One region of the Mesorhizobium sp. B1-1-1 genome, then DNA from elsewhere that is predicted to be linked to it. Evidence: riboswitches for the same ligand, from Rfam matches in the RefSeq annotation. Region 1 holds a riboswitch; each other region holds the start of a gene.

What was found. Region 1 has a riboswitch for cobalamin ahead of bluB (5,6-dimethylbenzimidazole synthase). Riboswitches for the same ligand answer to the same signal wherever they lie in the genome.
Region 2: it holds a riboswitch for cobalamin, as region 1 does, so the genes downstream of both, FJ986_RS17905 (DUF1636 family protein) here and bluB (5,6-dimethylbenzimidazole synthase) in region 1, are expected to answer to the same signal.
Region 3: it holds a riboswitch for cobalamin, as region 1 does, so the genes downstream of both, FJ986_RS17735 (CbtB domain-containing protein) here and bluB (5,6-dimethylbenzimidazole synthase) in region 1, are expected to answer to the same signal.

Annotation. Positions count from the first base shown of each region.
Region 1 covers NZ_VFWW01000007.1:130,488-135,594, reverse strand. The annotation lists gene FJ986_RS15960 (MFS transporter) at 1-879, opposite strand, end outside; gene FJ986_RS15955 (TetR/AcrR family transcriptional regulator) at 1,000-1,605, shown strand; gene bluB (5,6-dimethylbenzimidazole synthase) at 1,651-2,403, opposite strand; cobalamin riboswitch at 2,452-2,632, opposite strand; gene FJ986_RS15945 (histone deacetylase family protein) at 2,754-3,680, shown strand; gene FJ986_RS15940 (exodeoxyribonuclease VII small subunit) at 3,684-3,935, shown strand; gene FJ986_RS15935 (DUF2277 domain-containing protein) at 4,034-4,300, shown strand; gene FJ986_RS15930 (pirin family protein) at 4,341-5,107, shown strand, end outside.
Region 2 covers NZ_VFWW01000008.1:106,020-111,126, reverse strand. The annotation lists gene cobW (cobalamin biosynthesis protein CobW) at 1-1,039, opposite strand, end outside; gene FJ986_RS17905 (DUF1636 family protein) at 1,042-1,488, opposite strand; cobalamin riboswitch at 1,526-1,730, opposite strand; gene FJ986_RS17900 (winged helix-turn-helix domain-containing protein) at 1,760-2,959, opposite strand; gene FJ986_RS17895 (NADH-quinone oxidoreductase subunit A) at 3,293-3,658, shown strand; gene FJ986_RS17890 (NADH-quinone oxidoreductase subunit B) at 3,649-4,230, shown strand; gene FJ986_RS17885 (NADH-quinone oxidoreductase subunit C) at 4,235-4,837, shown strand; gene FJ986_RS17880 (NADH-quinone oxidoreductase subunit D) at 4,837-5,107, shown strand, end outside.
Region 3 covers NZ_VFWW01000008.1:71,540-76,646, forward strand. The annotation lists gene cbiB (adenosylcobinamide-phosphate synthase CbiB) at 1-789, shown strand, start outside; gene cobO (cob(I)yrinic acid a,c-diamide adenosyltransferase) at 1,121-1,735, opposite strand; gene cobU (bifunctional adenosylcobinamide kinase/adenosylcobinamide-phosphate guanylyltransferase) at 1,737-2,252, opposite strand; gene FJ986_RS17730 (CbtA family protein) at 2,245-3,042, opposite strand; gene FJ986_RS17735 (CbtB domain-containing protein) at 3,058-3,237, opposite strand; cobalamin riboswitch at 3,273-3,469, opposite strand; gene FJ986_RS17740 (aromatic ring-hydroxylating dioxygenase subunit alpha) at 3,603-4,772, shown strand; gene FJ986_RS17745 (MFS transporter) at 4,776-5,107, opposite strand, start outside.

The DNA.
Region 1 (5,107 bases):
CGGCAAAATCGTGCTGACTGCGATGATGGCGACCGCGACGGTCAGCTGGCGCTGTAGCGGCGTCTTGAGGTTGAGCGCGCCGACCACGATGCCCAACACGAACGATCCCAGCGCATAGACGCCGATCACCAGGCTTGCGGCACCGGCTTGGCCGAACTCCTTGGTGATCGCCACCGTGCTCACTTCCGTCGTCGCGAAGGTCGCGCCGATGAAGATTAGGGCGAAGGTGATGATCTGTACCGGCCGCAGGCGGATTGCCGAGCCAGTCGAACCATGGTCCACCGGCCGCACTTTCGGCTCCGTCGATCGCTGCAGGATGAATGCTATCGAGCCCAAAGCGAGAAACAACGTGCTCGCCAGCATGCCTGCTTCCGGAAACAGCGCCGCACTGAGGCCCACCGACAGCGACGCGCCGGCGATATAGACCAGCTCGTCGGCCGCCGATTCGAAGGCGAAGGCGGTGTTCATCTCCGGCCGGCCGCGAAAAAGCTCGGTCCAGCGCGCGCGCACCATTGCCGGCATGCTGGGCATGGCCGCTGCCAGCAGCGCCGACACGAACATTGTCCATACCGGCCAATCCTGGTTGGCCGACGCAATCAGCAGCAGGAATGCCAGCACGGAGATGATGGTGGTGGGCACGACGATCCATGTCTGGCCGAGGCGGTCTACCAGCCTGGAGATCTGCGGCGCCAGGAAAGCGTTGGCCAGCGCGAATGTCGCCGAGACGGCACCCGCCAGCCAGTATTCGCCACGCGTCTGCGACAGCATCGCCACGATGCCGATCGGCGCCATGGCGATCGGCAGGCGCGCCATGAAGCCTGCAGCGGCAAAGCCCTTGGCGCCAGGGGCTCGAAAGATCTCGGAATAGGGGTTCTGCATGATCCGTTCCTCGACAAAAGGCGATTCGGAAATTACATACGATGCGTATGAATACTAAATAGATCATACGTCGCGTATGTCAATTGGCATACGTGACGTATGTAGATAAGGCCAGAAGAGATGCACAAGCCCCGCAGGGAAATGATCGCCGAAACGCGCGCCAAATTGATTGCCGCGGCCCGGCATGCGTTCGGAACGATCGGTTATGCCGAGGCATCGATGGATGATTTCACCGCATCGGCAGGGCTGACGCGCGGTGCGCTCTATCATCATTTCGGGGACAAGAAGGGGCTTTTGCAGGCGGTCATCGCCGAGATAGACGCCGAGATGGCGGCACGGGTGAATGAGGTTGCAGCGAAAGCACCGACCCGCTGGCAAAGCTTCGTCGACGAATGCACGAGCTACATCGAAATGGCGCTGGAGCCGGAAATCCAGCGCATCATGTTTCGGGACGGTCCGGCCGTGCTGGGGGATCCCGCGCAATGGCCGAACGCCAATGCCTGCGTCGCGTCGATGACCGATCACCTGACGACGCTGCAGGGCGACGGGGTGGTTGTCCCGGGCGTAGACCCCGAGACCGCGGCACGGCTGATCAACGGGGCGAGCAGCCAGGCGGCGCAGCGGATCGCCAATTCGAACGACCCGGAAGCGACGTCGAAGACCGTGGTGGCGGCATTCAAGCAACTGCTCGAAGGATTGTTGAGGAAGGATGCCGGAGCCGCCTGACGACGGCAGGCCGCCGGCAGCGCGCTGCGCATGCCGTATCGGCAATCAAATCAAGGGTTTGTCAGACTTTTCGCATGTTGCCGCCTTGAGGCGTGCGATCGTTGATTTGAGCGGAACTTCGCCCTGTCCGCAAAACGTCTCGCTCATGATCAGCTCGGGCAGCGGCAGCCGCCGCCCCCAGCCATGTGTTTCGAGGTCCGGTTTCGGCGCGAACTCCGAGACACGGCCGACACAGAGATAGGCCACCGGCGTCACATGCTCGGGAATCGACAGAAGGCCTTTCAACGCCTGCGCCTCGATAATGCTGACCCAGCCAACGCCGACGCCTTCGGCGCGCGCCGCCAGCCAGAAATTCTGCACCGCGCAGACCGTGCTGTAGAGATCCATCTCGGGATTGTGCCAGCGTCCCAGCGGCGAACCCTGTGAGCGTCGGCGGTCGCAGGTGATACAGATATTGAGCGCGCTTTCGCAGATGCCTTCCAGCTTGAGCTTGCGGTAGAGCGCCCGCCGCTCTTCCTCGATCGCCGGCAATTCCTGCTCGCGCGCCGCGAGGAACAGGTCGCGCACCTGTTCCCGTCGTTCGGTGCCACGAATGACGATGAAATTCCATGGCTGCATGAAGCCGACCGATGGCGCGTGATGGGCGGCAAGCAGCAGCCGCGCCAAGACCTCGTCGTCGACGGCCTCTGATGTAAAATGGCTGCGGACATCGCGCCGCGTGAACATGGCGCGGTAGACCGCATCGCGCGCCATCTGGTCGAATCCGTCACCCACGGGGATGGTCATATTGTCCGGCATCGCTTGTCCCCTTGCGATTGCAATCAACTGCCGTCCGCCTGACCATGCGGATGACGATGCCTGCCAGGCCGGTCTTCTGGCTCGGGATCAACCCGCATCCGGCGCCTTCCCGTCATCGACAGTGGCATTTACCGGCGCGGTCCCCCTTACAGCGTTGGGCACGCCACGGTATCAAACCGTGTTCCCGATTCTCCCGCTCGCGGCGGGCACCAGGCAGTGGCGGGGACTTTACGACGAAGCCCCTGCGCCGCCAATCCCCGCGGCGACGCGAACGGACGCAAGCGCGATTTTCCCCAACCATCAGGCCGCAACGCATGGCCATCGCCGCGCCGGGGCACTAGATAGGGAGCATGGCCACTCGTCTCTACACCCATCCGATCTTCCTCGAGCACATCACGCCACCCGGCCATCCGGAGCGGCCGGACCGCTTGCGCGCCATTGAGCGCGTGCTCGACGACGAGGCTTTTGCCGCGCTCGACCGCCTCGAGGCGCCACAAGGCGATGAGGCCACCATTCTCTACGCGCATCCCGAGGATTTCGTCGAGCGGGTACGCGCCGCCATTCCCGAGACGGGCATCGCCCGCATCGATGCCGACACAACGGCCAGCCCGAAGAGCTGGCAGGCGGCGATCACCGCGATCGGAGCCGCCAACGCCGCCGTCGACGACGTCTTTGCCGGCAGGGCAGACAACGTTTTCGTCGCCGCCCGGCCGCCCGGCCATCATGCCGAGAAAGCGACCGCGATGGGCTTCTGCCTGTTCAACACGGCGGCCATCGCCGCACGTTATGCACAGCGCAAACACGATATCGAACGTGTCGCCATCGTCGACTGGGACGTGCATCACGGCAACGGCACGCAGGATGTTTTCTGGGACGATCCGTCCGTGCTTTATTGCTCGACGCACCAGATGCCGCTCTACCCCGGCACCGGAGCAAAGAACGAAACCGGCGCCGGCAACATCGTCAACGCGCCGCTTGCGCCGCAGACCGGCAGCGAGGCGTTCCGCGATGCCTTCCTGTCGCGCGTGCTGCCCTCGCTCGACAATTTTGCACCCGACCTGATCATTATTTCGGCCGGCTTCGATGCGCATCATCGCGACCCGCTGGCCGAGATCAACCTGACCGAGGATGATTTCGACTGGGCGACCGGCCAACTCATGCAGCGCGCGGCGCGCCACAGCGGCAACCGGCTCGTCAGCCTGCTCGAGGGCGGCTACGATCTGCAAGGATTGGCATTTTCGGTCGCCGCCCATGTCGGGCGACTGATGAAAGGATGAATGATGGCTGGTGAAACCAACGAAGACGTCAAGGCGATGAGCTTCGAACAGGCTCTCGACGCGCTGGAGAAGATCGTCGATGATCTGGAGCGTGGCGATGTGCCGCTCGACCAGTCCATTAGGATCTACGAGCGCGGCGAGGCGCTGAAGGTGCATTGCGACCGGCTGCTGAAGGCGGCCGAGGACAAGGTGGAGAAGATCAGGCTGTCCCGCGACGGCAAGCCGGTCGGGACGGAGCCGCTGGACGCGGATTGAGGCACGCAGCCGTCTCTCTGGTTTTTGACACGATCATGATTGAGGATAGAACGCGTCCCGATTGAAACGGCTCCAGGACAAGAGGAGATACGGAAGCGATGTGCAGAAACATCAAGACCCTGTTCAATTTTGATCCGCCGGCGACCAACGACGAGGTGCGCGATGCAGCCCTTCAATTCGTTCGCAAGCTGAGCGGAACGACGCGGCCTTCGAAGCAGAACCAGCACGCATTCGACCATGCCGTCGAGGCCATCGCGGCGTCGGCGCGCGAGCTTCTCGATTCGCTTGAAACCAACCAGCATCCGCGCAATCGCGAGGAGGTTGCGGCCAAGCTGCGGGCGAAGGCGGCGATCCGCTTTGCCTGATCTGGCCAAAGCAGCCATCGGCCGCTGACAAGGAGAGTTCATGAGCTTCTTTCCCGGGAAGGATCCTGAAGCCGGCGATGCCTTTGCCAGCGACCAGATCGAATTGATGGTCATTCCGAACGCCAAGGACATTGGCGGTTTTCAGGTTCGCCGCGCCTTGCCGACTGCCAAAAGGCGGCTGGTCGGTCCCTTCATCTTCTTCGACCGCATGGGCCCGGCCATCCTGCGTGCCGGTCAGGCGCTCGACGTCCGGCCGCATCCTCATATCGGCCTGTCGACGGTCACCTACCTGTTCGACGGCAGGATCAGGCATCGCGATTCGCTCGGCACCGAGATGGTGATCGAGCCGGGTGACGTGAACCTGATGACCGCCGGCCGCGGCATCGTCCATTCGGAGCGCACGCCGGAAGAACTGCGCGGCGCGCCGATGTCGATCTCGGGGCTGCAGACATGGTTGGCGCTGCCGGACGGCAAGGAGGAAGTGGCGCCGGTTTTCGAAAACACCGCTGTCGCGCGGCTTCCCGACATCGACGCGGAAGGCGTCAGCGGCCGCATCGTTATAGGCGATTTCCAGGGGCTGCGTTCCCCGGTGCGAGCCGATTCCGAGACGCTCTACGCCGACCTCAGGCTGGCGCCCGGCGCCAGCGTGAAAATCCCTGCTGACGCGGAAGAACGCGCCATCTATACGCTGGAAGGCGAGGTCTCGATTTCCGGCGACGTGTTTCCGGCGGAACGGCTTCTGGTGTTCCGGCCCGGCGACGAGATCGTCGTATCCTCACAGGCTGGTGCCCATTTCATGCTTTTCGG
Region 2 (5,107 bases), on a different contig from region 1:
TATGCTCGATCGCCGGGCGGTTCAGCCCCTTGAGGCCGATGACGACCAGGCGCGAGCGGCGGTCGTCGTCAGCCGTCCAGGCGCGGTCATAATAATGATTGACGCGCGGACCAACGGCCTGGAGCAAAAGCCGCATCGGCTTGCCGCCGACCTCGACGAAGCCTTTCACCCGCAGCACGTTCTCCTGTTCGGCGGCGGTCGCGACGCGCTTTGCCAGGTCGTCCGGGTTGGCGATCGAGGGGATGTCGACGATGAACGTATCGAAGTCGTCGTGCTCGTGGTCGAAGGCGCCGTCATGATGGGACTTGCGGTTCTCGATGTCGTCCTCGACGGCGAGGCCTAGCCCGAGCAGCACGGACGGATCGACCTTGCCATGAGCCGTCGGCACGACCTTCACGGCGCGGGCGGAGTGTTCGCCAATGATGGCGTTGGCGCGAGCCGAACCTGCGGCATCCATCAGGTCGCTCTTCGACAGGATGATGAGGTCGGCGCAGGCGATCTGGTCCTCGAACACCTCCTCGACGGGGTCGTCGTGGTCCAGTGTCTGGTCCTGCGCGCGTTGCGCCTGCAGGGCGTCCATGTCGTTGGCGACGCGCCCCTCGGCCAATGCCGGACCGTCGACCACGGCGATTACGCCGTCGACTGTCACCCGGCTCTTCACTGTCGGCCACTGGAAGGCCTGGACCAGCGGCTTGGGCAGAGCCAAGCCTGAGGTCTCGATCAGGATGTGGTCGACCTTCGGCGTCAGCGACAGGATCTGGTCGAGCGCCGGGACGAAATCGTCGGCGACGGTGCAGCAGATGCAGCCATTGGCCAGTTCGACGATGTTTTCCTCCGGGCAGGTGTCGATGCCGCAGCCCTTGAGGATCTCGCCGTCGATTCCGATGTCGCCGAATTCGTTGACGATGATGGCGATCCGCTTGCCGCCCGCGTTCTCCAGGAGATGGCGGACCAGCGTGGTCTTGCCGGCACCCAGGAAGCCGGTGACCACGGTACAGGGGACGCGGGAGAGAGTGGCGGCGGAAACTGCGGCGGTCATGATCAGTCCTTCAGCATGTCGAGGGGAGGAATGCGGGCGACGAGGCCGCGCTTGAGGGAATCCGGGCGACCACGCCACGGAATGAGGCCGTTGGTCGAAGCGGCGAAGAGTTTCGCGCCGGTGACGAGATCGGCGCCGCTGGCGATGTTCAGGTCGCCGAAGACATAACTCCAGCAGCCGTCGCGAAGAATCGCGGCACTGAGACGGCGCTTGCAGTTGCCGAGGCATTCGACGGTGCGGACACGGACATTGTCGGCCGTTGCGGCTTGGCGCGTATCTTGAGCCAAAACTTCGCCGGCGCGGGGATGGGCATCGGAACCGGTCTCGTCGCGGCAGGAAGCGCAGATGATGACAGTGACGCCGGCCAAGGCGTCGCTATCGCCAGACAAGTCGCTATCGCCAGACAAAATGTCCGCTGTTTCAGCCGGGAAACTGCTGTCGCGTTCCAAATCGGGCTCCTTGCCCGGAAAACCCGCCGGGCGATCGGATTCTTATGTCTCAGACGGCAGGTCTCCTGGCTCGCGGGTCATCGCCTTCGTGCCGCCTTCCCGGGACCGTCCCAGTGGTTTTCGGCCTTGGCTCGTCGCTTACAGTTGCGGGGACAGCCGCGGATTTGAAATCGAGATTTCGCACCGCATTCCCTCTTGGCTCCTCCCTTTGCCGAGAGGAGACCGTCTGGAATGGATTTAGGCTCTTGCAGGCGGCGGTGTCAACGCGCGTCTACGACACGGCAATGTCGGCGAGCGGCTGCCCAAGGTCGCCGGCGGGCGTAACCTCGATCCGTTCGAGGCCGAGCCAGCCCTGCATCTGCGTCAATTCCTGGAAGAGTTGCGCGGCGGTTTCAGGCGGCGCGCCGGGCTCGGCATAGGCCGCGTGGACGCGTAGCACGCTGGCCGGCCGGTCGGCCTTGAGGTCGACGCGCGCCACGATCCTGTCGCCGAGCAGGAACGGCAGGACGTAATAGCCGTATTGCCGTTTTTCGGCAGGGGTGTAGATTTCTATGCGGTAGTGGAAATCGAACAGCCGCTCCGTGCGCGAGCGCTCGAAAACGACCGGATCGAACGGCGCCAGCAAGGCGCGGGCCTCGATTTTTCGTGGAATACGGGCCTCCTTATGGAGGTAAGCCGGTTTGTTCCAGCCCTCGACACGCACCGGCACCAGCTCGCCTGTTTCAACCAGCTCCTCCAGCCGGCCCTTCATGTCGGCCGGCGACAGGCGGAAATAGTCGCGCAGGTCGCTTGCTGTCGCGACGCCATGAGCGCGGGCGGATATCCGCAGCAATTCCCGATGCGCGTCCTCGGCTGACGGCACCGGCAGATCGAGGATCGCCTGCGGCAGCACGCGCTCGGGCAGATCGTAGAAGCGTTCGAAGCCACGGCGGTGCGCGGTGGTGATGCGTCCTGCCCAGAACAGCCATTCGAAGGCATGCTTGGCGTGGCTCCAGCCCCACCAGCCGCCGGACCCTTTCTGGCCTTCGAGCGCGGAGGCGGCGATCGGGCCGCGCTCCGCGACCTCGCGGTAGATCTCTTCGATATAGGCGGCGTGCTCGCGGCCCCATTTGGCGAGACCCAGATACATTTCATCGCCACGCTCCGCGCGCTGCATGCGCCAACGCATCAGGGGATAGGTCTCGACCGGCAGGAAGGAAGCCTCGTGCGCCCAGTATTCGAAAACCGTGCGCTTGCGCGTGACGGCGGCGTTGTCGAGCAAGGCGAACGGGTAGGGACCAAGGCGCGAATAGAGCGGCATGTAGTGAGCGCGCACCACCGCGCTGACGGAATCGATCTGCAGCAGGCCGGTACGTGAGAGCACGCGGGCGAAGTGGCGTCGGTCGGGCGTGCCGGCGGGGCGGGGATCAGTGAACCCTTGGGCGGCGAGCGCGATACGCCGGGCCGTGGCAAGCGAGATCTTTTCCTTCATTCGGATGCGACTCTGATGGCTTGTTGAGCGTCGTTCGGACAGTTGATTCCGGCCATGCTAGCAGGGTTTTGGCGGCAACTCTGTCAGGAGAGAAAAGTGGAGTAAAAAGCGAAGGAAATCAGACAGGAGCGGATCGGACCAGTTTCTTCCCTTATGCCGTCCAGGCCAGTGTTTTGAACAAGGTTTGACTTGCTTCGCCGGAAGCGCTGCGCTAACCCTCGCCGCGTTGCAGCAAAGGCCCCTTAAAACGGTTCAGCGGTTAAACTGTCACGCTTCCGAAATGGGGTCTGGTGCTGTAATCAAAATGGATTGGCGCCAACGGAAAGCCGCAGCATGAACGCACTTCTCAGTTCGTACCTGCCCATCGTCCTGTTTATCGCAGTGGCGGCGGCTGTCGGCGTCGCGCTTATCGTGGCGCCGTTCCTGGTGGCCTACCGCAATCCCGACCCGGAAAAGCTTTCCGCCTACGAATGCGGGTTCAACTCGTTCGATGACGCCCGTATGAAGTTCGACATCCGCTTCTACCTGGTGTCGATCCTGTTCATCATCTTCGACCTGGAAGTGGCCTTCCTGTTTCCGTGGGCGGTGTCGTTCTCGAAAATCGGCATGCTCGGTTTCTGGTCGATGATGGTGTTTTTGGCGGTGCTGACCATCGGCTTTGCCTATGAATGGAAAAAAGGAGCGCTCGAATGGGATTGAGCGACAGTTCCGGCACGCTCGTCGCGCCGAAGCCCAAGGGTCTGATCGATCCCAATACCGGCAGGCCGGTTGGGTCCGATGATCCGTTCTTCCTCGAAATCAACAACGAACTCGCCGACAAGGGCTTTCTCGTCACCTCGACCGAGGCGCTGATCACCTGGGCGCGCAGCGGCTCGCTGATGTTCATGACCTTCGGCCTCGCCTGCTGCGCCGTCGAGATGATCCACACCTCGATGCCGCGCTACGATTCGGAGCGGTTCGGTGTTGCTCCTCGCGCGTCTCCGCGCCAGTCCGACATCATGATCGTTGCCGGCACGCTGACCAACAAGATGGCTCCGGCGCTGCGCAAGGTCTACGACCAGATGCCGGAGCCGCGCTACGTCATCTCGATGGGCTCCTGCGCCAATGGCGGCGGCTATTATCACTATTCCTATTCGGTGGTGCGCGGCTGCGACCGCATCGTGCCGGTCGACATCTATGTGCCCGGCTGTCCGCCGAGCGCCGAAGCGCTGCTCTATGGCATTCTTCTGCTGCAGAAGAAGATCCGCCGCACCGGCACGATCGAACGGTAAATCCATGGCCGCATCCCTGAGCGAACTGTCGACCTATCTCGGCGAAAAATTGATTGGCCGCGTCAATGAAGCAGTGTTCGCCTATGGCGAACTCACCATCCATGTCGAACCGCGCGATCTGATCGAAGTGGTGACTTTCCTGCGCGACGATCCGCGCTGCCAATTCATCTCGGTCATCGATGTCTGCGGCGCCGATTATCCGTCACGGGCCAAGCGCTTCGACGTCGTCTATCACCTGTTGTCGCCGAAGCAGAACGTGCGTATCCGCATCAAGGTGCAGGCCGACGAGGAGACGATGGTGCCGTCGATCACCGGCGTCTATCCCGGCGCCGATTGGTTCGAGCGCGAGACCTACGATCTCTATGGCGTGCTGTTTTCGGGTCACCCCGATCTGCGGCGCATTCTCACCGATTACGGTTTCGACGGTCACCCGCTGCGCAAGGATTTCCCGCTGACCGGCTTCGTCGAGGTGCGTTACGACGACGAAGCTAAGCGCGTCATCTACGAGCCGGTGGAACTGAAGCAGGAATTCCGCAATTTCGATTTTCTGTCCCCATGGGAAGGCACCGATTACGTGCTGCCAGGGGATGAGAAGGCAAAGCAGTAATGGCCGAAACTTCCGTCCGCAATTTTAACATCAACTTCGGACCGCAACACCCTGCCGCGCATGGTGTTTTGAGATTGGTTCTGGAGTTGGACGGCGAAGTGGTCGATCGTGTCGATCCGCATATCGGGCTCTTGCATCGCGGCACCGAAAAGCTGATCGAGCACAAAACCTACCTGCAGGCAGTGCCTTATCTCGACCGGCTCGACTATTGCGCGCCGATGAACCAGGAGCATGCCTTCGCACTGGCCGCCGAGCGCCTGCTCGGCATCG
Region 3 (5,107 bases), on a different contig from region 1:
GCGCTTCTGGTCATCGTGCTGGTGCCGGCGCTAATTGGCCTGTGCGTGCAGATCCTGCTCTGGTTCATTCCCCTGGGACTGTTCATCACCGCCCTTCTGGCAACATCGTTCCTGTCGCAGCGGAGCCTTTATGAGCATGTCGAGGCCGTCGCCGATGCGCTCGACTCGGGCGGCCTCGACATGGGCCGCGCCGCCGTCTCGCGCATCGTCGGCCGCGATCCCGAAACCCTCGACAGGGCCGGCGTCTGCCGCGCGGCGATCGAGAGCCTGGCCGAGAATTTTTCCGACGGCATCGTTGCCCCCGCCTTCTGGACGGGCGTCGGCGGCCTCGCCGGCGGCGCCGCCTACAAGGCCGCCAACACCGCCGATTCGATGATCGGCCATCGCACGCCGCGCCACGAAGCATTCGGCAGGGCAGCCGCACGCTTCGACGATTGGATCAACCTGCCGGCGTCGCGGCTGACGGCGTTGCTCATCACCTTGGCGGCTTTCCTGGTGAAAGGCGCCGACGCGAAAGCCGCATGGCAGGCGGTGCGGCGCGACGCGAAAAAGCACCGCTCGCCCAATGCCGGCTGGCCGGAGGCGGCGATGGCCGGCGCACTTGGCCTGGCGCTCGCCGGGCCGCGCAGCTATGGCGGCGTAACGGTCGACGACGCGTTCATGGGCGAAGGCGGCCGGCGCGAAGCCGACAGCATCGACATAAGGCGGGCGCTGAAACTCTACCGCGTCGCCGACTGCCTGTTGATCGCGCTGTTCGGCGTGGTTTCGGCGATCGTCATTCTGGCATGATCTCACCCCCCCGTGAGTTCTCTCCCGAAGGGGAGGAAGGGAGCCGGGCTGCAACAGGTTCGCGCCTTTCCTCTCCCCCGTCGATCGGGGGAGAGGTGGCTCGGCGAGCCGAGACGGAGTGGGGGTCGACGAGCTCGGCAGTCGCGTTTCTCGCACCCGCCGGGTTGCGCCTGCCTGTCTGCGGACCGCGCGTTCGATAACCGCCTTCCCCCAATCCGTCGCTGCTTCGCAGCGCCACCTTTCCCCCCTCCGGAGGGAAAGGAAGTGAGCCCTGCTGGAAGCGTTTGGCGACCAGACTTGAATGCTCATCCACAAAAGGGGACAACAGCTCTCAAAACTCCACCCCCTGCTGCGCCTTCACGCCCGCCGCGAAATGGTGCTTGGTCAGCCCCATCTCGGTCACCAGGTCGGCCGCCTCGACCAGCGCCGGCTTGGCGTTGCGACCGGTGACGACGACATGCAGGCCCTCGCGGCGCGCTTTCAGCGCGACAACCACCTTGTCCAGATCGAGATACTCGTAGCGCAGCGCGATGTTGAGTTCGTCGAGCACGACGAGACTGATCGACGGATCGGCCATCAGCTCCAGCGCCTTGGCCCAGGCGGCCTCGGCCGCCGCGATGTCGCGCTTCAGATCCTGTGTCTCCCAGGTGAACCCCTCGCCCATCGCGTGCCAGACGACGCGGTCGCCGAAGGCGGCGAAGGCCTCCTTCTCACCCGTATGCCATTTGCCCTTGATGAACTGGACGACGCCGACGCGCTTGCCGTAGCCGAGCATCCGCAGCGCCAGGCCAAAGGCAGCCGTGGTCTTGCCTTTGCCCGGGCCGGTGTTGACGATCAGCAGCCCCTTTTCGACCGTCTTGCTCGCCACCTCGGCGTCTTGGACCGCCTTGCGCTTGGCCATCTTGGCGCGGTGGCGCTCTTCGTCCTTTTCGTCGATGTCGGTCATGTCACTTCACCTTGAGCGGCAGCCCCGCCACCATCAAAAGCACGGTCTCGGCAATCGCCGCGACCTGCTGGTTGAGCCGGCCGGCGGCGTCGCGGAACCGGCGCCCCAGCGCATTGTCGGGCACGATGCCTTGCCCGACCTCGTTGGATACCACGAACCAGGGTCCGCGCGGCCGCGACAGCATGTCAGCCAGCCGCCGACATTCGGCCTCTACATCATGATCGGCCAGCATGTGATTGGTCAGCCAGAGCGTCAGGCAGTCGACAAGGACCGGCTGGTCCTCCGGTAGGGCCTCGAGTGCACCGACAAGGCCAAGCGGTGCATCGATGGTCGTCCAGCCCTCGCTGCGCCGCGACCGGTGCAACGCGATGCGCTGCCGCATCTCGTCGTCATAGGCTTGCGCCGTGGCGATGTAGGTCCATGGCGAAGGCAAGGCCGTCATCAGCGTTTCGGCGTGCGCGCTCTTGCCGGAGCGCGCACCGCCGATGATGAAGGTCAGTCTTCCGCGATCAGGCAAAGCTGTCGCGCAGGCTCGTCGCGCTGCCGGTGAAGCGTCCGCGCACCACGCCGACGACAGCGCCGAGCACGAGCCAGAACACCAGGTTGGTTACGGTTACCGCCACCACGAACTGATGGTGCAGGCCTTCCGGAATCGGCGTCTCGAAACTGTCCGGCTGCGGCGCGCCGACAATATGCGGCGCGACGATCAACACCACGCCCAGAATCGCCAGCGGCAGTGATTTGCGGAAGGCGATCAGGGCAAGGCCGATCGCCGTCGCCGCCACCGTCGCCGTCCACCATGTCTGGCGTGGCAGAAGCTCGGCGGCAGGCATGGCCGGCAGTTCCGGCGGCAGGCCGAGGCCCGGCGCCAGCGTGAACACGGCAAAGCCGGCCAGTCCCCAGAACACGCCCTGGCGCCAGTTGCCGATGCCGCCGGCGAATTCCGAAACCGCGACCAGGACCAGCGCGAAGCCGATGCCGGTGACGATGTTGGCAAGCACGCTGAAGGCGAAGCGCTCGAAGCCGTCGGCCGGCGCCCAGCCTTCCTCTTCAGCCGGAACAGCTTCAGCGGCTGCCGGCGCGGCGGAGCTCATGGCATTGCCCGCCGGGGCGGCAGAGTTCATGGCGTTGTTGTCGGTCGGGGCCGGTGCGGTATGGTCGTGGTGGTGGCCGCCGCCGGCCTGTTCGTAGACTTCCGCCTTCAGGATCAACGGCACGGTGGCATAGGCCTGCATGCAGGCGAGAACGACACCTGCCACGAGCCCTGCGATCGCCGCGATGAACACGACGTTGCGAAACAGGTTCATGATGTCAAATCCCTATCAGTGGCAGGGAAACGCCATCGAGTGGCGATAGTCGTGCGCGGCATTGTGGACCGCGTCGATATGCGAGAAACCGACAAAGCCTACGACGAAAACGCCGAGCAGCGCCGCGAGCGCGAGCTGCAGGAGGCGCGACTGCGAGGAGATGGAGGCGCCGAGGGAGACGGAAGCGGTATTCATGTCTTGTCCTTTCACCCTCCACCCGAGGGCATCGAAGTCAGTTTCCTGTCGCCGGCAGGTCTCCTGGCTCGCGGATCAGCGCCCTTCCCCACCTTCCCGAAGAAAATCTTCAGTGGCATATGGAGAGGACTACCGCACACAGTTGCGGGGGCAGCCACGGCATTGGGCAACAAATCTGCCCGCACCGCATTCCCTCTTGGCTCCAATCGGAACCGACGACGAAGGTGACTATAAGGAAAATCGCCGCATCCGGCAAACCAAATTCCGACGGCGACAAGCGCTTTAGCGCCGTCCGGCCGCTTGCTCCGCTGCAATTGACAATTTCCGTGGCCGGGTGTCGGCTGCCATCTCACAGGAGGCCAGCCATGCAGCCCGTCCAGAGCCAGCACGCCCCCTATAACGGCCTCACCCGGGCCGAGCCGACATTGCCGTCGTCGGCCTATTGGGATGCGGCGGCCTACCAGCGCGACCTCGACGCCATCTGGTACAGGAACTGGCTGCTCGTCTGCCGTGAAGCTGATCTCGCCCAACCGCTGGCTTTCCGCACCTTCCGCGTCGGCACCCAGGAGATCGTCGTGCTGCGTGACGATACCGGCGAACTGCGCGCCTTCCACAACACCTGCCGGCATCGCGGCTCGCAGCTTTGCCAGGAACGCGAGGGCCGGCTGAAGGCGCGGCTGATCACCTGCCCCTACCACGCATGGTCCTATTCGCTGCGCGGCGATCTCGTGCGCGTGCCATCGAAAACGCTGCCCGAAGGTTTCGACAAGGCGGACCATCCGCTCTATCGCGTCGCGCTGTCGGTCTGGCGCGGCTTCGTCTTCGTCAATCTCGCGGAAGATGCCGCCGGCTCGGCGCACTCATCCTTCGACCCGGCCTCAGGCGATCTCGGCAACTGGCCGCTGGAATCGCTGGTATCGGGCCATGTGCTGCGCAAGGTGATGAACTGCAACTGGAAGATCTTCTGGGAAAACTTCAACGAATGCCTGCATTGCCCCGGCGTCCACAAGGACCTGTCGCGGCTGGTGCCGATCTATGGTCGCGGCCTGATGGGCCGGCATGACGACCCCGAATGGACCCGCCATGCCGACAATGACGCGCCGGAATTTTCCGGCGGGCTGCGGGCGGGTGCCGAAACATGGTCACGTGACGGCCAGGCGCATGGGCCGGTCTTTTCGGGCCTGACGCCGGCCGAGCACGCCGCCGGCCAGACCTACGCCACCAGCCTGCCCTCGATGTTCATCGTCGGCCACGTCGACTATGTCAGGTCCGTACGGCTGGTGCCGCTTGGCCCCGAGCAGACCGAATTGACCGCCGAATGGCTGTTCGCGCCTGACGCGCTCGCCGCCACCGACATCGACAACATCGTCGGCTTCGGCACCCAGGTGCTGGAGGAGGATGCCGCGATCTGCGAGGTCAACCAGAAAGGGCTGCGCTCCATGCGCCATAAGGCCGGCGTGCTGATGCCGGAGGAGTACGACCTCCACCGCTTCCACGATTGGGTACGCGAACGACATGCTGCGCTTGTGCCGTAAGCTTCACAGCGACTTCGGCAGATACCGCCAGGTGACATAACCGCAGACCGCCGCAAGCAGGCCGAGCGTGACGAAAACCGAGCCCAGTCCGAAAAAGGCCAGCACCACCGAGTAGACCAGCGGCGGCGTCAGTTCGGAAAAGTCGAGATAAGTGCGGTAGACCGCAGCCATCTGCGCCCGCTCATAAGAGCGGACCGAGCGCATGAAGGCGGTCGAGCCCAGCGCGTCGAGCGCGATGGTGAAGAAGGCGCCGCACAGCAGGCAGGCGCCGGTGACGAGCGGCGCGCTTTCGCCGACGGCACCCGCCGCCAGCAGCACCACCGACATGGCGAAAT